Regions from separate parts of the Microcoleus sp. MOSTC5 genome, predicted to be linked through region 4. Evidence: riboswitches for the same ligand, from Rfam matches in the RefSeq annotation. Region 4 holds a riboswitch; each other region holds the start of a gene.

Region 1 (4,994 bases), on a different contig from region 4:
GTGGAGATTGAACTTTTGGATCTAGCTGAGTTTGAAACCATGCACCTAAAAAAGCACCAATCACCAAGGAGATTGACCAAGATGCGAATGATACGGTTCGCCTTATGGTTTTACCCTTTTCATTTTGTATATTCAACTCTTTTCTAAGAGTTTCTTCCATCTCCATCTTAAATGCAGAGAATGCCTCTTGATTTGTTTGAGCAAGAACAGCATATCTTTCTGCTATTAGTTTTTTCTGATCGATCTCCTTTCCTAAAAAATCAAGTTGGTTAGCTTGCCTTTCAAGATCACCCTGCAAACTTGAAATTATTTTGCTAGCTTCCGTCATGTGCATCCTAGCTAAAGTTATGCGTTCTTCCGCTTCTGCCTCATTTTCCGATGTGGGAAACAGGTCAGCAAAATACTGGCCTACTACATGGTTACTAATATTTTTAATTTGGTTTTCTGTAAGTAATTTACCCGTAATGAGCTTAATAACTTCAGAACCAACGATACTAATGAGTTGATGTAACATCTGACATTAACCAAATGAATAATACTGACAGGCAATCTCGAAACTACTGTCCCCACCCCAAATTGCGGTACAAAACTCACTTTATCCGCAATCGTCAGCTTTTCAGCTCACTGAATAAATCATTCGCTTGTCGGCTCCAACGATAGTTAGATATGTAGCATCTACCGGGTTGTAGCACATAGTACAAGTGTACTGGCGCTATCAATCTAACCTGAAGTTAAGCAAATGCGAATATTTTACCACGGTAGACCAGAGATATTCAAACAGTCCGGCGCAATAACAAGTTGGGATGTTTGTCTGGTGTAAGAAGACCACTTCTGCGGCGGTAGTGAAATACTTAAGTTTGTCAATTCAATAGTTCGGACAGTTTTTTAACGGCCCTGTAAGCCGATCGCGAGGAAGCCCTGCCATTTTTAACGCATTTTTTGAAACTTAGCACTCTTACTCAAACGAAAGAAAAAATAGTCCACCATATAGCTAGTTGGGGTTTCGGACACTCGATCAAATCTACAACTGTCCTAAGTATTGTCAATTAAGCTTGACTATAATTTACTTTACCTTTTAACTACCGCCCACTGAGTCACCGGTGCAAGCGGTTTCCAACCCTGAAAAGAACCGATCGCCCCTACTCGCTGAATCCCAATTCTAATTAGTTCCCCGCCATAACGATCGTGCCATTGCAAAACTTTAAACTCGCTCTCAACAGTCACCGCATTAACAACTAATCGGCCGCCTTCACCTAAAGCATTCCAGCAAGTTTCCAGCACAGCTTCTGCGGTGACACCGCCGCCGATGAAAATGGCATCCGGTTGAGACAAATCTGTCAGGGCTTCCGGCGCTTCTCCCGCAACGATTTTGAGTTCGGGAACGCCGAAAGTAGAGGCATTTTCGGCGATGTATTGCAGCCGAGTTGGGTGGCGTTCGATCGCGATCGCCCTGCACCGAGGATGACTCCGCATCCATTCGATCGCGATCGAGCCGCAGCCAGCCCCCACATCCCAAAGCAACTCTCCCGGAATCGGTGCTAACGCTGACAGAGTAACGGCTCTAACCTCCTGCTTGGTAAGTTGTCCGTCGTGGCGATAAGCAGCATCCGGCAAACCCGCAGTTCGGGGAAAAAGTAGGGTTTCGCGATCGCAGTTGCAGCCGATCGCGATCGTGTTCAAATCAGCCAAATCCGCTCCCTTCCAGGCTGCTGCTACCCCCTCGATCTGCCGTTCCGAGTTCCCTCCCATCCGCTCGAACACGGTCATCAAACTGCTGCCAAACCCCCGCTGTGTCAACAATTGGGCCACCTTTCCCGGCGTGTGTCGATCTGCGCTTAAAACCAGCAATCGCGCCCCCGGCGACAAAGCAAGGGCGATCGATGCGATCGGGCGATTTGTCAAACTGAAAGTCTCAACATCCGCCAAAGCCCAGCCCAGACGGGCGCAAGCAAGACTAAAAGCCGATGCAGCGGGAATTACAGTCATTTCCGAAATAGGAATCTGGCGCGACAGCGTGACGCCTATACCGTGACACATCGGATCGCCGCTGGCTAGCACGCACACAGGCTGTCCCCGGCGGCGGATGATTTCATCGACTGTTGCTTGTATCGGCGAAGCCCAGACCAATTGTTCGCGGGTGTCGTCCGTTGGTAGCATTGCTAGGTGACGGGCACCGCCGACAACGACTTGAGATCGATCGAGTAGGGAACGGGCGATCGCACTCAATCCCGAAAGTCCGTCTTCGCCAATCCCCACCACCGAAAGCCATTTGTGCATTGAATCCTTACTGCTAATTACTACTTATCGATTCTAAAGAATAATATCGGATTTCCATTCATAATTCTTTCTTCTACTTGCCTCATTCCAAGTCTTTCTGCGACTTTAAGCGACTCAATGTTTGGGCGATCGCAGCTTGCGACAATATAGTCCAAGCCAAGTTCATTAAAACCATACTCCAATATTTTGGTTGATGCTTCAGTAGCATATCCTTTTTTAAGTGCTTTCGGCAGCAGTGCGTAAAGCAACTGCGGCTGTGCTTCTTCAAAAAAATACCACAAACCAACAAATCCAATAGTTTCTAGATCGTTCTTTGTCTCGATAAACCACAAACCGAATTTCTTTTCTTCAAAAAGCTTTTTGTTCTCGGCCAGCATTTCTTCCACTTGTTGCAGCGACAATATTTCGCCGTCACATAGATATCTCCTCACATAAAAATTAGTCAATATTCCGTGGAGCGTGTTGAGGTCGCTCTCTACAATCGGTTTCAACACCAATCTCTGAGTTTCAAGTATCATGCGAATTATTTTTCTCAGGTTCAATAACGATCGCACCTATCAATATTAGTCCAGGACGCACAGGTAGTCATAAACCGGTTTTTTTTACAATACTTGGTTATCGCGCGCAGATAAGGCAAAAAACCCGGTTTCTGCAGGTTTTGCGTAACTCTAATTAACAAACAGCGCTAAACCACCGTAATCACTCGATAGTTGTAACTTTCCTTGACTACCAAACCATCTTTCCAATAGCCGATCGAAATTTGGTTGCTTTTGGAATCAATGATTTGACCTTCAACTTTAACGGTGTAATCATTGTACCAATTGGAAATTACTACAAAATCATAATTTTTATCGGCTGAAACAGCGATGTCTTGACTAATTAATTTTGATTCTCGAAACTCAACTAACATTTCTTGAAAAAAGATTTCTCTTCCTTGGCGGCAGTTTTCTTTGCCGCTAGTAATCGTACCATCTCCTTCAATCATCACAGTGTCATCCGAGTAGTATTTTTCCAAAGCTACTGATGTTTGGAATGTCTCAACAAGGTGATTGATATCTGCGAGTTTGATTTGCAATTCTTCAATTGTCATAAATAACGCGATCGCAGGTTTTATAGCCGAAGTTAGAAGTCGCGCACTCTTAGAGTGATTTTGACTTCGATTATAGATTATAAAAAATTGTTTAGGGATCAGCAAGACAATAAAACGAATTTCCCCCCTAACAGGCGAGCTCGCCCGGAGATTTGTTAAGAAACTCGATCGATCTGGCTGATGCCGATCGACTTGTGATAGATTTCTTAAACCTGAAAGCGGGAAAGTCCGGTGCAATTCCGGCGCTGTGCCGCAACTGTCAAAGTCAGAATGCCGATTTCAGGAGTTTACTTTAGATTCCCTGCGTCGCACGGGGAGGAGTTTCTTTGTTAGCTTTGAGTGAATTGCCGACTTGTCCTGGTTTATTTTACGGTTCCCGCGCCCGAGACGGAATATTATCGAGAATGCGGATTCCGGGGGGAATTTTAAACGCGCAGCAGTGTCGGACGATCGCGGATTTGGTCGATCGATACAGTACCGGTTGTTTGCAAGTAACGAATCGGGCGAATTTGCAAATTCGAGACTTGAATTCGCCAGTTTCTGATGAACTTTGGCAAGATTTGCTGGAATTGGGATTGGCATCTAGCCGCGTTGAAGTTGACCCGATTCGCAATATTATGGCAAGTCCGACAGCAGGGATCGATCGACAGCAACTACTCGATACTCGCCCGCTAGTAAAAGCTTGGGATGATTACCTGCAAACGCATCCCGAATTGTCGGAACTTTCGCCTAAGTTCAGTATTGGCTTTGACGGGGGGGAATCGGTTTCGATTCGCGATTTACGCAACGATATTTTATTAGCTGCTGAAGGGCGATCGGCAAAATCAGAAATCGTTTTTCGGCTGCATTTAAACGGCGAGACAGGAATTTTAATCCAAGAATCGCAATGTATTTCAGTATTAGCCGCCCTCGCTAGCACCTATCTTGAATACACAAAAAATCGGTCTCGAATTGATGGCAAAAAACCGCGTTTGCGTCACCTGCTGGCAGATTGGGGCGCTGAAATTTATTTAGAAAGGGTAGAGAGGAATTTACCGTTTGTAGTGCAGCGAAGATCGATCGCCTCATCTGAAAAATCCATCCCCAATCACCGACATCTCGGCATTTATCCTCAGCAACAGTCCGGTTTCTCCTACATGGGAATTGCACTGCCCCTAGGTAGGCTAGAATCAAAACAACTGCGGAATTTGGCAAATTTAGCCCAAAATCTAGCCAGCGGTACCCTGAGACTTACGCCGTGGCAAAATCTGTTGATTTCTGACATCCCCAACTCCCAGCTTTTTGAGGTAAAACAGCAAGTTGCCGATTTGGGATTGCACTCATCGGCGACTCGCCTAGATTCGTGCTTGGTGGCTTGTGCCGGCAGCAGCGGCTGTGCGTCGGCGGCGACAGATACTCAAAGTCACGCCTTAGCAATGGCGAGGGATTTAGCGCAAAAATTGACGATCGACCTGCCGATTAACATTCATTTCAGCGGTTGCGAAAAGTCCTGCGCCCAGCACCGGCCAATTGATATCACGCTGGTAGGAATTCAGATTGAGCGAGGACACGAGGCGATCGAAGGTTACAAGATTTATGCGGGTAGAAAAGATTTGCCCTTCGGGCGACCAATTTTTCCGGCGGTTAG
Region 2 (4,994 bases), on a different contig from region 4:
TGCACTGGCTTTGCGGGGGTCAAGTGCAATTGCCTTAACGCCGGATTTTTGTAAGAATTCTTTATAGATTGTCGCCGGTGAACCAAAGATATCTAACTTTAAAGATTGTTGAAGTTCTTCACTAATCTGACTTCTATCTAAATAAGCAAGACCGCCTCTTACCAAATGTCCGCCAATTCCTTCTTGCAAGCTTGCTTTCGACATCAGTAGAATTCGCGGATAACGCTTTGTTCGGCGAAGATATTCTCTGGAGGCAGAGATAACAGCTAGAACTCCTGGAACTTCATCACCAAAACAGATGACATCGTAAGAACGCAGATCCATGACCATTATTTAATAACCTCTCCTGATTTTCATCTTTTCGAGCTGCATCTCAATGTTTCGCGTCAAACTCTCTGTTTTTTCCAAATCTAGCTGCATCTTTCCTGATTTTTGCGATAAAAATTCACACATTTCTGGACGCAGAAACCGGGTTTTTTCCAGAAAATCCTCCGTTGAGGACGATCGATCTCGATTGAAAAACCCGGTTTCTGAGCGTCTAAAGTCTGTCAGTCTGGTACTCTTGATTGCCATCAGGTCTGATTATCAGGATCTATCCCCAACTCCCGCAATCGCTGAGCTAGTCGATCGGCGCGCTGGGCTGATTCTTTCACCTGTTCTTCAGGAGTCAGATAACGTTTTCCATCGGCATCATACCAATACAACCACTCTCTTGTCACCCCAGAATAATTTCCCCTTTCACAACCAATCCCCAAACCAATTTCTGACATCCAAACTGGATGTCCTGGCTGTAACTCGTACTTCCCATTGACTAACTTATGTACTTCCAAACGGGGTTTACGGCGGCGGCGGGAAGAATAAATGACGTAATAAAGTACGCCTAAAGCTTGATATTCCTCCAACTTTGTGCTGTATTCCTTGCGATAAGTTGGGGAAACTACTTCCAGTACAAAAGTCGGCAAAACATTTTCGTCCCACAGCACGTAACTGGGACGCAATTCTTCATCATAAAACCTTTCTACACCTAAACTCAAGAAAGCATCTGGCACAATGGCAGGTTTATCGGGGTGATAATAGATACCCATATCTATGCCAAAAAACCAATCCATGCGCTCTGACCAAAGTATCAGCAAGATTGCTTTTAGCAATCCCGGTATTAGTTCTTGCAGTTCGTTATCCACAGGTGTTTCATCTGAGTCTGGTAGTTCATCGGCGGAGGGCAAGTTCCTCGGCAAGTTGTACTGTAACATTGCGGCTTTCCTCAAAAATTACTAATATTATACCGTTGATTTGTTTGGCGATAGTATTTATTGAACGAACCGCAAAGACGCGAAGGAAGAGAAGAGAAGATGATAGGTAATTTTGATTTAGTTAATCTGATGTAATTTTTGTAAAATATTTGCTGAGACTTACGCGATCGACTATACTAAGGCTAACGATTCGGTTCTAATGGGGAGCAGCCGTTAGAGGAAACGGGGAAAGTTCGGTGCAAGTCCGGCGCTGTCCCGCAACTGTAATGAAAGTGATGTCGCTTTCTGAGTCAGGATGCCCGCCGATGTGTTAATTTACATTGTCTCATCTGCGAGGTTCAGCGTGAAGACCGGAAATCGGAAATTGGTCAGCTTGGGATTGATGGCTGGCTTGAGTTGTTATATTGTCCTGGCCTCGGCAACGCCCGCCGCAGCTATGCACATTTCGGAAGGTTTTTTACCGGTGCAATGGGCGGCATTTTGGTGGATGGTGGCGTTGCCTTTTTTTGCAGTAGGTTTGCGCTCAATTACTCGCATTACAAAAGAACACCCAGAACTTAAACTATTGCTAGCTTTAGCTGGTGCGTTTACTTTTGTACTTTCTGCTTTAAAAATTCCATCGGTAACGGGCAGTTGTTCTCACCCAACAGGTACGGGTTTGGGTGCGATTTTATTCGGCCCTTCGGTGATGGCGGTACTCGGTGCTTTAGTGCTGCTTTTTCAAACGTTACTGTTAGCGCATGGTGGGTTGACAACGCTGGGAGCGAATATGTTTTCGATGGCGATTGTCGGCCCTTTCGCTGCCTATTTTATCTATCAATTGCTGTTGCGAACTGGTAGCCAGCGGGCGGCAATTTTTTGTGCGGCGGCTTTGGCAGATTTGCTGACTTATGTGACGACTTCGATTCAATTAGCATTAGCTTTCCCCGCAGCAAGCGGCGGTTTTATGGCTTCGTTTATCAAGTTTGCTGGCATCTTTGCTATCACTCAAGTACCCCTGGCTATTAGTGAGGGATTGCTGACTGTATTAGTGTGGAATTGGCTGCATTCTTACGGGAAGCCGGAGTTGGAAACTTTGAAATTATTGAGACAGGAGTCATAAGCAGTGAATCAAAAACCTACAAAAAATCACCAATCCATTTCGCGGCAAAATTGGCTGTTGGCTGGCGCGGTGATGGTTTTGGCAGCGTTTCCTCTCGTTTTTGTGCGAGGTGAATATGGCGGTGCCGATGACCAAGCTAAGAAAGCAATTACGGAAATTCAACCGGATTATAAACCTTGGTTTAATCACTTGTTTGAGCCGGCTAGCGGAGAAATTTCAACTCTATTGTTTGCGTCTCAAGCGGCAATCGGGGCTGGCGTAGTTGGGTACGTCATTGGGTTGTATAAGGGGCGATCGCAGCGACAAAAATCTGATGATGAATAGCCGTCAGAATGAACCATCAGATTGACAGTCTGGCTTATACAAATCGCTTGCGCGGGTTGCCGCCAATCCACAAATTATCCTTTGCGATCGCCCTGTTAATTCTTTCTCTGGTTTCTGGGGCGATCGTCCAGTTGTCGATCGCCCTTTGGTTGGCTGTCTGGATCGTCGTCTATGCGGGTATTCCGGGGAAACTGTATTTGCGGTTGCTGTCGCTACCGTTGATATTTTTGCTGACAAGTTTGCCTGCTTTGGCGATGAGTGCGGTTGCGGGCGATCGTATCCCCGCAATTCAGTGGGATATCTGGCGAGGTTGGGGTATTAGCATCGGCACTTTTTATCTCTATGTGAGCCGCACTGGGATATACCAAGTGAGCTTGCTATTTGCCCGCGCCTTCGCATCGACAAGCTGTATGTATTTCATCCTCTTGACGGTTCCATTTACCGAAATTTTGCAGATTCTCAGACAATTACGCTGTCCAGAGTTAGTCACAGAACTGCTATTACTAATGTATCGGTTTATTTTTAGCTTATTGGCGATCGCCGATGAACTTTGGATAGCCCAAAACTCGCGCTGTGGCTACCGCACTTGGAAGCGGGGAATGCAGAGTTTAGGCATTTTAATCGGGCAATTGCTTCAGCGAACTTTGGAAAACTACCGTCAAGTTTCCTTGAGTTTAGCGTCGCGCGGCTTTAATGGAGAACTGCGCGTTTGGCATTCTTCCCCTTATAAACCTTCGCGAAGATATACATTGGAAGCCGTGTTTGGTTGCACGGTTTTAACCATTTTAAGCGCAGTATTTCAACGCTAAATTTATTCTTGGGACTTAGCATGGGGGCCCAAAAACCGGGTTTTTTACGAAAATACTTCGTTAGAGCATCGCAGATGCAGTAGAAAACCCGGTTTCCGATCGTCGGTGGGTAAGTCCTATTGTTGATAATTCTCGTATTATCGTTAGTTTAGCGGGCTAGATTTGAATAAGGGCGATCGCACTTCCTCCAACAGCTATTACAAATATGACTTTTATGAACTTAATTAATGAATTATATGAATTGACACGAACAGTAATTGAATGAATAATTACAGTATCAAAATACAGAGAGAAAATCATGTATCAAGATACTAACAAAAAAAATACCCCACCGCCCATTGTTTTTATTATTGCCATCGGCTTAATTGGGTTTGGCGCATACAAGTTCCTTCCCGGTTTATTGAATGCCAAAACTTCAAATACACCTATATCTACATCTACATCGGCAACGAGCGCATCGGGAGCGATCGCAAATCGCATCAGTTTAGGAAATCGGATATTGGTGACATCCCAAACAACAGCAGCAAAACAAGCAGGAGTTCAAGCTTTTGCTGAGGGAAATTACCAATCTGCCGCCGAATATTTTCAGAAATCGCTGCAACAAAATCGCAACGACCCGGAAACCATAATCTATTTCAATAATGCCCGAGCCAGCAATGGTTCTTCCTTAAAAATTGCTGTCAGCGTCCCCATTGGTAGCAACCCCAATGTCGCCCAAGAAATCCTTCGAGGTGTTGCCCAAGCTCAGGATGAAATTAATACTAGCGGTGGCATCAACGGCGCAGAACTGCAAGTAGAAATAGTCAACGATGACAACAGTCCAGAAGTGGTCAGAGAAGTTGCAAAGACATTGACAAAAGATCAGAATATACTAGCAGTAGTTGGACACAATGCTAGCAACGCATCTCTCGAAGCTGCTCCGATATATCAGCAAGAAAAACTGGTAATGGTGACACCCACGAGCTTGGCCAATAATTTATCAGGATTTGGCAGCTACATCTTTCGGACAGTACCCAATATTAGCTTAATGGCCGCTCCTTTAGCAGAATATGCAGTCAAAACAGCAGGCAAAACTAATATTGCCATTTGTTACGACTCCCAAGCACCCGATAACATCTCCTTTAAAGATGAATTTGTGGCCTCTCTTACTGCTGCTGGAGGCAAATTAGTTCCGACTGTTTGCGACTTTTCAATCCCTTCTTTTAATCCCGAAAGTGCGATCGCCGATGCTGTCAGCAAAGGTGCACAAGGATTGATGGTAGCACCCCACGTCGATCGCATTGACCGTGCGATTTCTCTGGCTCGCATTAATCGAGGCAAATTGCCACTCTACGGCAGCACCACAATGTACACCATTCAAACATTAAAAGACGGACAAAGCGACGTTAACGGCTTAGTATTGCCCGTTCCCTGGCATCCTGAAACTAATCCCGGTAGCCGTTTCCCAGAAAATTCCCGCCAGCGTTGGGGAGGAATTGTGAATTGGCGAACAGCAACGAGTTTTGATGC
Region 3 (4,994 bases), on a different contig from region 4:
ATACTAGCCACTAACCAAGCTAAGGCTTTCAGCCAAAATGGATTCACAAACTCTCCCATTAAGTTGCGGTTTGAGGTAAACATTACCAAGGGAATTACTGCAAAGGGTAATTGCAAACTAAGAATCACTTGACTGAAAACCAGTAAATTAGTTGTACTGCCTTCACCAAACAAGATAATTGTGATCAAAGCCGGTACAATTGCAATCAGTCGAGTCAGCAAGCGCCGCAACCAAGGTCGCAGTCGAAAATTTAGAAACCCTTCCATCACAATCTGTCCTGCAAGAGTTGCAGTCAAAGTTGAATTCTGCCCCGAAGCCAATAAAGCAAACGCAAAAATTGCACTGGCAGAACCCACACCCAGCACTGGAGAAAGCAGTTTGTAAGCATCTTGAATTTCTGCTACTTCTTGATAGCCGGAAAAGTGAAAGCTGGCAGCAGACAATATCAGAATTGCGGAATTAATAAACAAAGCTATTGATAGCGCTACGGTAGAATCAACTGTGCCAAATTTAATTGCTTCCCATTTTTTATCAGCAGTTTCTTCCCAAGAGCGAGTTTGCACGATCGACGAATGCAGGTAGAGATTGTGGGGCATCACAGTTGCCCCTAAAATACCAACCGCAATATAAAGCATTGCCTGATTTTGCAAAATCTCTAGGTTGGGAACATAACCGAGTAAAACTCCTCCGGCATCTGGTTTGGCAAAAATCATTTCGGCTATAAAGCAACCGCCAATAATTGCAATAATCGTAATCACCAAAGCTTCGATATAACGAAAGCCTTTTCCTTGTAAAAATAACACCATTATTACATCTAGCGCAGTGATGCACACTCCCCAAACTAAGGGAATGCCAAATAGCAATTGCAGTCCGATCGCACTTCCAACAAGTTCCGCTAAATCGCAAGCCGAAATAGCAATTTCACAAAGTATCCACAGCACAAAACTGACTCGCGGACTGAAATAATCTCGACAAGCTTGTGCCAAATCTCGTCCCGTTGCCACTCCCAAACGCACGCAGAGTGATTGCAGCAAAATTGCCATCAAATTAGATAGCAAAATCACACTTAATAGCGCATAGCCAAACTTTGCTCCCCCCGCTAAGTCAGTCGCCCAGTTTCCCGGGTCCATGTAACCCACTGAAACCAAATATCCAGGCCCTGCGTAGGCCAGCATTTTACGCCAGAAACCTTTACTGTTGGGAACCGGGATGCTGCGGTGGACTTCAGGAAGGCTGGGTCTGTTTTCCGGGGGAGTCATTGGTTTTATTGTTAAATTATTTTCATATTGTTTTCATAATCTCACAAATTCCGTTAAATTTCATCAGTCGTATGGCTCAAAATGCGCCAAAGTTGCAAGAAATATGAAGTTGTGTATTTTTTATCTAACACTCCAGGTAATGTGAATGCAGCAACAGAATGTGTGATATGCTCTGAATATCAAATCGGTTCTGGTGAGGAACAGCCACCAGAGGTAACGGGGAAAGTTCGGTGTAAGTCCGGCACTGTCCCGCAACTGTGAAGGAGACAAGTTCTCCAAGTCAGGATGCCCGCCGACACCCAAATTTACTTTATTCATCTGCGAGGTACATGATGACTACTCAATCTTCTTCTTCTTCGGTTTGGCAACAAACGGCACGGTTGACGCTTTCAACACCCGTGCAAGCGACGCTCTACATCTCCCTATTCGCTTTGACTGTCTGGACTGTTTACTTTACAACCTATCCCGCCGTCCATAACAAGGTACACTCTCTGCGCCACCACACTTTGATGGTTAGTTGTCACTAGACAAGATTGTTTTTATTTGAGATATTGCACTGCGATTCGTTTAATCTGTTGGGGCGGGTAAACCTGCGAGCTTTCTCACAGTGCAGACAGGTTAAATAAACCCGCCCCCCACCCCGCGCGAGATTCCTTAAAAGTCCAGAATTAAAATGTCAAAATTAAAGTTTTCTGCGCTCATCAGTGCTGTCTGCATGATGAGTATCTTTTTCTATGGTTGGGTTGGGTTTTCGCAGTCTCCACAATCAACTGTGCGACTGACTTCTGAACCCCCAATCAGCCAGATTTTACCCTTTGAAGCCGAGGCAACTACACCTTTATCTCCAGTGTCGTTAAAGCTGCAAGCTTTAGATGCGGTGGGGATTCCCTTAGAGAATGCTCGAATTAGTTTGACAATTTTAACTCCGCCTAAAAATCATTGGTTTACCACCGATTTTCCGATCGTGGAGGGAACAAAGTTGCTGGATATAGAGGCTGTTGCAGCTAAAGGTGAGTTACAAATCCAGCAAATGCTGCCCATTAGGGGAAATTATCAATTGTTAGCAAAGGTGACTCCGATCGCAGAAAATGCTTTTACTCCTATTCAGCAAACTTTAACACTATCCGTGCCGGAAAACGGGGTGAAGTATCGCAATTTTGGGATTTTAGCTGTGATTTTGTTGGTTGTTGGGCTAGGTGGCGGCTTGGCGATTGGAGGAAAGCCCAAAATCCAAGCAGGAGAAATAGCGCCTGAAAGAGTGCGATTGCTGTTAAGTGGGGCGATAATAATTGCGATCGCTACCTTGTTATATGTTAATGTCAGTGCTGAAATTGCCCAGTCTGAGATGTCGATGCCAATGTCTCACATGACAGAATCTAAACCGACAGAAAAAACTAGCCCCATTGTGCAATCTCAGGGTTTACAGGTGCGACTTTCTGGAGATGTTAGTGCGACAGTAGGGAAAGCTGCTAATTTACAAGTTCAAGTCACCGATACCAAAACAAATCAGCCAGTCACAGATGTATTGTTCAATGTTAAAGTCACCCAACTCGAAAATGATTGGATTGCTTTTGCCTACAAAGGTGTCCCGGATGCAGCCGGAAAACTGATATGGCAAGAGCAGTTTTTTGATGGCGCACCTCACAAAGTAGAGGTAGAAGTTTCTCCCCAACCCAACGGGGCCCGTCAGTTTTCACCATTCCAGGTTTTACAAAGTATTGAAGTTGAGGGAGTCGCGCCTCCTCTTTCAGTGCGGTTGACTGTTTTAGCTTACTTTACAGGCATTGTAATCGCGGGGATGGCGATCGGATTTGGATTGCAGCGCCGTTTGCTTGGGCTGCGGCTGAGAGTAGGGCGCATTTAACCGGATTTCGGATAATTTAATTTAAGTGCGATCGACTATGATTAAGTCGATCGCCAGAAATCACTCTTGTCAACGTTCCTGATTTGAGAGCTCTTTAAATTCGCGAGAGCCCTGATAACCTGATAAATCAGCTAACTCCTGCAAAGATTTTTCCCCTTGGTAAAACTTACCATTAATTTCCCAAGTAGGAGTCCCCTCAATCTTCGCAGCTTCGCAAAGATCGCGCCGAGCATTTTTCCCTTGAGGATTGCACTCGATATAATTGATAATGCGAGCCGCTTCTTTGCCAAAACTTTCCTTCTGCGCTTGACAGTGCTCGCAGGTAAAAGAGCCGTACATTTTAGCTCCCACTCTTTTTAAATGTTGCGCTAAAGCAATTTCTGAAGTACCAGAAGATGTTGTAGTCTTCATGCTAGTCTCCCTAGCTGTACCGAGATTATTGACATCGGCATAAAGAGCCAGAGAAGAAATCAACACTAACATAGACACCAGAATTCCTATAAAAAATAGTTGCCCGATATCATCCCATTCGCGACCGATTAATGCTAAGACAAACAAGCTAGTTGCAAATAAAGCAGAGGCAATACAGTAAATACAAGCTGCTTTGATATCAACAGCCAGTACATACATTAGATAGCCACTGAAAATCGTCATAGCTGTGCTACCAGCAAACAGAAATAGTCCTGTCCAAGACTCTAACTTAGAGCGGAGACTTTTCTGTTCTGCGGGATTAACAAGTAGGGGAGCTACGGCAAAAACTATCATGCTCAAATAGCCCAAAAAACCGAACAAAGAAAGAGGCAAACCAAAGACATAGGCATAGGGACTCGAAAGCACGATATCGCAGCCTTCGATCGGACAAACTGCCGTTCCGTTGGATAACTTGACCACTGTTAGATAAGCAGTGATCGCAGCCCCTATCGAGGCAATTCCTGCCGTGAGCGGACGAGAATAGCGGTGAATCCAAGGCATGGAACGTTGACGACGCATAATATTTTTTCCTGTGCTGGATATTTCCCAAGACTAAATTGTATTACCAACCATTTTACACTTTGATGAAATAAGCCACAATTCCTAGAAGGATTAATACTGCTCCGGTTAATCCTTGTTCGTGATCCTCGAAAAAATGCAGCTTTTCTTCTAAAGCATTAACTCCTTTCATTCCCAAGTCTACTAGCAAAACCATTCCCAAAACGGTCACCACTAAGTAGACGACAGAAACTACAAGTATGCCGCTCCAACCAATCGTTCCTGCTGAAAAAAAGTAGGCTTCTATTTCGATGCAAGGCGAGAAAAACATTCCTGTTCCTAAAACAGCTAGGATTTGAAATTGCGATCGCTTGGTAGTTAAATTAGCTGTTTCTGCGTGATGGTGGTGGTGTCTGCGAGAACTATCTAACTCTGCCAAAAGATAGAAAATTCCTAAAACCAATAAAACTAAAGGCGCAATTATTTTAGCTGTCTCTACATAGGTAGCAGCCAACTTGAAACCAAATAAGCCGATGACAATTCCAATTAGGATAATGCTGAGGGTATGAGCAATTCCTGTAATTAATGTTGCCCGCAAAGTTTCGCGACGAGACCAATTTTCAGTTTTACCAATGGCAATTAAAGGCATCCAGTGGCTGGGAATTAATGCGTGAATAATACTAAGAGCTAGACTTCCCAAGAGAATTTTGATGAGACTTTCCATTTGCTTTCCTCTACAAATTGCTACAAGGAGGGAGGAATTGCCCGCCCTCCTGGAGTTGTCAGCCGACTACTTTAAAACTCTAGTCGCATTGAAAATAGCTGCTAAAGCCACCCCAACATCAGCAAAAACTGCCTCCCACATAGTAGCTAACCCAAAAGCACCCAAAGCAATAAATATG
Region 4 (4,994 bases):
AATTGTTCGTGAGAGCTTGGAGGGGCAAGTTTTACCAATAATATTTGCTGCAATTCAAAATATCCATCAACCCGCCCCTCTGAGATGACAATTAATTGTTAATCATAGCTGCAATTCGATCGCGCTCTAACTCTCGACCGATCAGCACTAATTTGGTTTGGCGGAGTTCGGAAGGTTGCCAAGGGCGATCGTAAAAATATTCTATCCGCGAACCCACACCTTGCAACACCATCCTCATCGGTTTCTTGGGAACCGCCACAAACCCTTTAATCCGATAGATTTCCTCCTGCTGCATCAAGGACTGCAGTTTTTTCACCAAAGCTTCAGGTTCAAATTCGCGATCGGCAATAAAGAAAGTCGAGTTAATATCATCATCGTGTTCGTGTTCCTCCTCGGCATCGTGGTGACTCGGGCGAGACTCCAAATCATCCTCAACCGCCGCATTAAATCCCAGTAGCACATCGGGGTTAATGTCGCCACCTTTGCAGGGCACAATTTTTACACTCGGACGCAATTCTTGCTGCAACCAGCTTTGGACTTTCTTGTGAGTTTCCGCATCTACGCGATCGACCTTCGTTAAAAGTACCATATCGGCACAGGCTAACTGGTCTTCAAACAATTCCTCGATCGGAGTTTCGTGATCTAAACTAGAATCAGCCTGCCGCTGTGCCATCAAAGCATCGATATCACCGACAAAAGTACCGCTAGCAACAGCTTCGCAATCGACAACAGCAACAACACCGTCTACAGTAGCACCCGTGCGAATTTCCGGCCAGCGAAAAGCTTGAATTAAAGGTTTAGGAAGTGCGAGGCCAGAAGTCTCAATTAAGATACAATCAATTTGTTCTCTGCGCTTCAACAATTCCTGCATAGTCGGCAAGAACTCCTCTTGAACAGTGCAGCAAAGACAACCATTTGTTAGTTCTACAATATTGCTGCTGACATTTTCTTCTTCGTCGCAAACTTGGCAATCGCGCAGCAGTTCTCCGTCAATTCCGATTTCGCCAAATTCGTTAACCAGAACAGCAATGCGGCGACCTTGATTATTTTGCAATAAGTGGCGAATTAAGGTAGTTTTGCCACTACCGAGAAAACCAGTGATGACAGTAACAGGAATTTTGTGCATTGATAATTTTGTGCTTATTTGGTGATGGGATATTTCGTTCCCAAGCAGAGCCTGGGAATACCGATCTAGAGGCTCTGCCTCGCTGGAATAAAGGAGCGCTTTTAATACGAGGCAGAGCCTTTGCGTATGCGTTACCAGGCAAAGCCTAGGAACGAAAGGGAAAAACTAAAGTCCTTACTACAAACCTATCTAATTTGGTAGTGGTGGAATCTTTGCTAAAACGCCTTTTTTCAGAGCTTGAGGACGCTCAGACCAAGGCAAAAAACCGTCCGGTTTGGCATAGTATTGACCCGCGCATTCGAGTACCGCCTCGACGCTTTCCGACTCATTTGCTGGTAAATCGCCAAATAGATAAGTGTACTTTCCAACAGCAGCAAATGACACCGCACAAGAGTGACTGCAAGCACTCATGCACTCAACTTCTTGAATCTCAAATTTATCAGAAAACTCCCAATCTTTAGCGAGTTTCGATAAATCTTCCATAAATTGTTGACCGCCGCTTTTACCTTCGCGCTTGCCGTTTTTCCAAACACTAGCGCAAGCAGTGCAAACAAACAGACTGTGCTTGGTGCGTACAGCCGTGTTAATTCCATCCATCATCCGTACCTCGCAGATGCGTTCAAAAGTGAGTTAGATATCGGCGGGCATTCTGACTTGAGAAACCACAAGAGTTTCATTACAGTTGCGGGACAGCGCCGGACTTGCACCGAACTTTCCCCGTTTCCTCTAGCGGCTGCTCCTCGCTAGAACCGATCGCGAAATCAAATCCTATCACACTTGCCGCCTTTTTTCAAAAAAGTTATGTTTGTAGGAGCGATCGTTTCGTTCGTAGTAAGGACTTTAGTCCTTATAAGATAACGGCTTCAGGACTAAAGTCCTTACTACCAACCATAGTAATTACCTATGAACGCTTTTGCAGACTTTTCCAAACATGGCTATCAAATAAGTCGCGAACTCGGATACAACAGTTTGGGCGGCCGCGTCACCTATCTTGCCACAAAAATTAACACAAAAAAATCCGTTGTAATTAAGCAATTTCAATTTGCCCAGTTAGGTGCTAGCTGGGCAGAATACGAAGCTTACGAACAGGAAATCAAAGTGCTGCAAAATCTGGATTTTCCGGGCATTCCCCGCTATCTCGATTCTTTTCAAACTGACAGCGGTTTCTGCATGGTGCAAGAATACAAAAATGCCGAATCTGCTGTCGCGCGGACTTTTGCGCCGCCGGATATCAAGCAAATTGCGATCGCCACTTTAGAGATTTTAGCTTACCTGCAATCGCAAAAACCGCCCGTAATTCACCGCGACATCAAACCGGAAAACTTGTTAATAGACGAAGACTTAAATGTTTACCTAGTAGACTTCGGTTTTGCACGCTTGGGAGGCGGAAACATCGCCGCCAGCAGCGTCGTCAAAGGCACGATGGGATTCATGCCACCGGAACAAATGTTCAACCGAGAATTAACCAAAGCCTCGGATCTTTACGGCTTGGGGATAACGCTGATTTGTTTGTTAACTGGGACAAAATCTGCGGATGTTGGTAATTTAATTGATGCTAATTATGGCATTCATTTTCGGCATTTAGTACCGCCGTTGCAGCAAGGTTGGATGAATTGGCTGGAAAGGATGGTAGCGCCGAGAATTCAAGATAGATATCAGTCGGCTGCTGATGCTTTAGCTGCACTAGAATCTTTGGATGTCAGCAGCTTGCCGAAAGTGAGAATTGAGCGCGATACGCTGGAATTTGCCGCTACAGAATATGGAGAAACAATAACACAAACCATCGCAATTAGCAACCCAATTCCCGATACAATGCTTTGTGGCAGATGGGAAGTCGCGCCGCATCCGAATGATCCGCCGCATACACCTTACGATCACCCTTGGATCTCGTTTGAGCCGCAGAAATTTGAGAGCAATAATTTTGATGTCAAAATCCTAGTTGATACCAAACAATTGTTGGCAAGTCAAGCTTATGAGCGCTATATAATCTTCCATACAAATTCCGAACCCGACACTTATCAACTCAAAATTAAAGTCACAACAGCTCTCCTTCCTATACCAAAACTAACTACTTTATTGTCTAAGGGCAACCTGATTTTGATCTGCTGGTTGGTGTTATTCGGCTTTCTATTTAGTATGGGCAGCAACTATGACATTGCTTTGGGTATTATTATGAGCTTAGTCTATGGATTTGCAGTTGCTGAAATCACACTCTTAGCAGAATCACATGGAAATAAAAAAACTTGGGTAGGAGGAGTATTAGGATCGCTAATAGGATTAATTTTATATTTTTTCGTTTTGTCTGTTGTTACTGAAGTTATTCGTAATTTACCCCTATCGAACAATACAATTCTATCAATTGCTGCCTCGATAGGGATGGTAATTGCGCTGATATTCTTTAGTTTATGTGGAGCTGCACTTGGAAGTATGATGAATAGGAATTTGGCTATGATTATTGCTATTATCGGGCAATTTTTATTATTTGCATTGTTTGCATTGTTTTCTTTCGTGGCAATGATATTCGATGAGGCTTTCAATGCAGCATTTTTTATTTTCCTAAGCAATTTATGTTGCATGATAGTTTATTTGTGTTGCATGATAGTTTATAGGATTTTTCATAATCGGATTGACGAGCAGACTACCCTCAGAAGAATAATTAACATTTATAATGACAAAATAGCTTTTCTTACGACCGGATTTTGTACTAGCTTGGTAGTAGCATTTCGACTGTTTTTAAACGTTGTCGCCCAACGAGAATGGGTTGAACCAATGGAAATAGTAGCTGTAGGAGGAGCTATAATCGCCTCTTTAGCTGTCACTGGTATTCCATTACTTGAGATGAGTGTTTTTAAACCAAATAGAATCCTTGCTAAGTATCGCAAATTACAAGCAAGTTTAATTAAACCTTAAACAATTGCTCGCTTGTTTTACTCAGTTATTGAGGACTAAAGTCCTTACTAAAAACCTTTTTGTGACAGAATTTATCATTACGAACCTATGAATGATTTCCCTGATTTTTCCAACTACGGCTATCAAGTAACTCGCGAACTCGGACACAACCGCGCGGGCGGTAGAGTTACCTATCTCGCTACTGAAATTAATACAAAACGTTCCGTTGTTGTCAAACAATTTCAATTTGCCCAGACAGGTGCTAATTGGACCGAATATCAAGCTTATGAAAAAGAAATTCAGATTTTGCGAGAACTCGATAACCCCAACATTCCCCGTTATTTAGATTCTTTCCAAACTGCATCGGGTTTCTGCATGGTGCAGGAATACAAAAATGCTAATTCTCTCGCAAATTCCCGCCAGCAAACACCGCAAAAAACTAAGCAAATTGCTATTTCTGTGTTAGAAATACTCAAATACCTGCAAAATCGGGTGCCGCCTGTTATTCACAGAGATTTAAAACCCGAAAATATCTTAGTTGATGACAGGATGAATGTCAGCCTGGTCGATTTCGGATTTGCTAGAATCGGTGGGGGAGAAGTAGCCGCCAGCAGCGTTGTCAAAGGTACCTTGGGCTTTATGCCGCCCGAACAAATGTTCAACCGCCAGCTAACAGTCGCATCGGATTTATACAGTCTCGGCGCCACGCTAATTTGCTTGCTAATCGGCATCAATTCTACCGAAATTGGCAGCTTGATGGATGAGACGGGGCGGATTAATTTTAAACATCGTTTACCGCAGCTAACTCCAGAATTTCTTGACTGGCTGCAAAAAATGGTGGAACCAAATTTTAAACACCGCTATGCTTCCGCAGATGCGGCCCTCAACGCTTTGATTCCCCTCAATGTAGTTCGCCCGCCTAAAAAATCAAAACTTGCACTGATATCAGTCGGATTGTTGACAGCAAGTGCTGCTATTT

What was found. Region 4 has a riboswitch for cobalamin ahead of QUA54_RS11615 (DUF1636 domain-containing protein). Riboswitches for the same ligand answer to the same signal wherever they lie in the genome.
Region 1: linked by a shared signal. The riboswitch ahead of cobG (precorrin-3B synthase) and the one ahead of QUA54_RS11615 (DUF1636 domain-containing protein) in region 4 are both predicted to bind cobalamin.
Region 2: linked by a shared signal. The riboswitch ahead of QUA54_RS16235 (energy-coupling factor ABC transporter permease) and the one ahead of QUA54_RS11615 (DUF1636 domain-containing protein) in region 4 are both predicted to bind cobalamin.
Region 3: linked by a shared signal. The riboswitch ahead of QUA54_RS05965 (CbtB-domain containing protein) and the one ahead of QUA54_RS11615 (DUF1636 domain-containing protein) in region 4 are both predicted to bind cobalamin.

Annotation. Positions count from the first base shown of each region.
Region 1 is NZ_JAUBRK010000035.1:8,801-13,794, forward strand. It holds gene QUA54_RS19640 (hypothetical protein) at 1-514, opposite strand, end outside; gene cbiE (precorrin-6y C5,15-methyltransferase (decarboxylating) subunit CbiE) at 1,069-2,277, opposite strand; gene QUA54_RS19650 (GNAT family N-acetyltransferase) at 2,298-2,795, opposite strand; gene QUA54_RS19655 (hypothetical protein) at 2,963-3,367, opposite strand; adenosylcobalamin-variant (AdoCbl-variant) riboswitch at 3,572-3,651, shown strand; gene cobG (precorrin-3B synthase) at 3,694-4,994, shown strand, end outside.
Region 2 is NZ_JAUBRK010000026.1:65,953-70,946, reverse strand. It holds gene QUA54_RS16245 (FAD-dependent oxidoreductase) at 1-324, opposite strand, end outside; gene QUA54_RS16240 (Uma2 family endonuclease) at 573-1,250, opposite strand; cobalamin riboswitch at 1,425-1,571, shown strand; gene QUA54_RS16235 (energy-coupling factor ABC transporter permease) at 1,633-2,352, shown strand; gene QUA54_RS16230 (energy-coupling factor ABC transporter substrate-binding protein) at 2,356-2,676, shown strand; gene cbiQ (cobalt ECF transporter T component CbiQ) at 2,685-3,485, shown strand; gene QUA54_RS16220 (ABC transporter substrate-binding protein) at 3,784-4,994, shown strand, end outside.
Region 3 is NZ_JAUBRK010000008.1:113,944-118,937, reverse strand. It holds gene QUA54_RS05970 (Nramp family divalent metal transporter) at 1-1,259, opposite strand, end outside; cobalamin riboswitch at 1,428-1,570, shown strand; gene QUA54_RS05965 (CbtB-domain containing protein) at 1,589-1,786, shown strand; gene QUA54_RS05960 (hypothetical protein) at 1,933-3,123, shown strand; gene QUA54_RS05955 (vitamin K epoxide reductase family protein) at 3,193-4,113, opposite strand; gene QUA54_RS05950 (hypothetical protein) at 4,169-4,816, opposite strand; gene QUA54_RS05945 (heavy metal translocating P-type ATPase) at 4,883-4,994, opposite strand, start outside.
Region 4 is NZ_JAUBRK010000017.1:66,400-71,393, reverse strand. It holds gene cobW (cobalamin biosynthesis protein CobW) at 92-1,126, opposite strand; gene QUA54_RS11615 (DUF1636 domain-containing protein) at 1,316-1,726, opposite strand; cobalamin riboswitch at 1,749-1,895, opposite strand; gene QUA54_RS11610 (serine/threonine-protein kinase) at 2,030-4,036, shown strand; gene QUA54_RS11605 (serine/threonine-protein kinase) at 4,124-4,994, shown strand, end outside.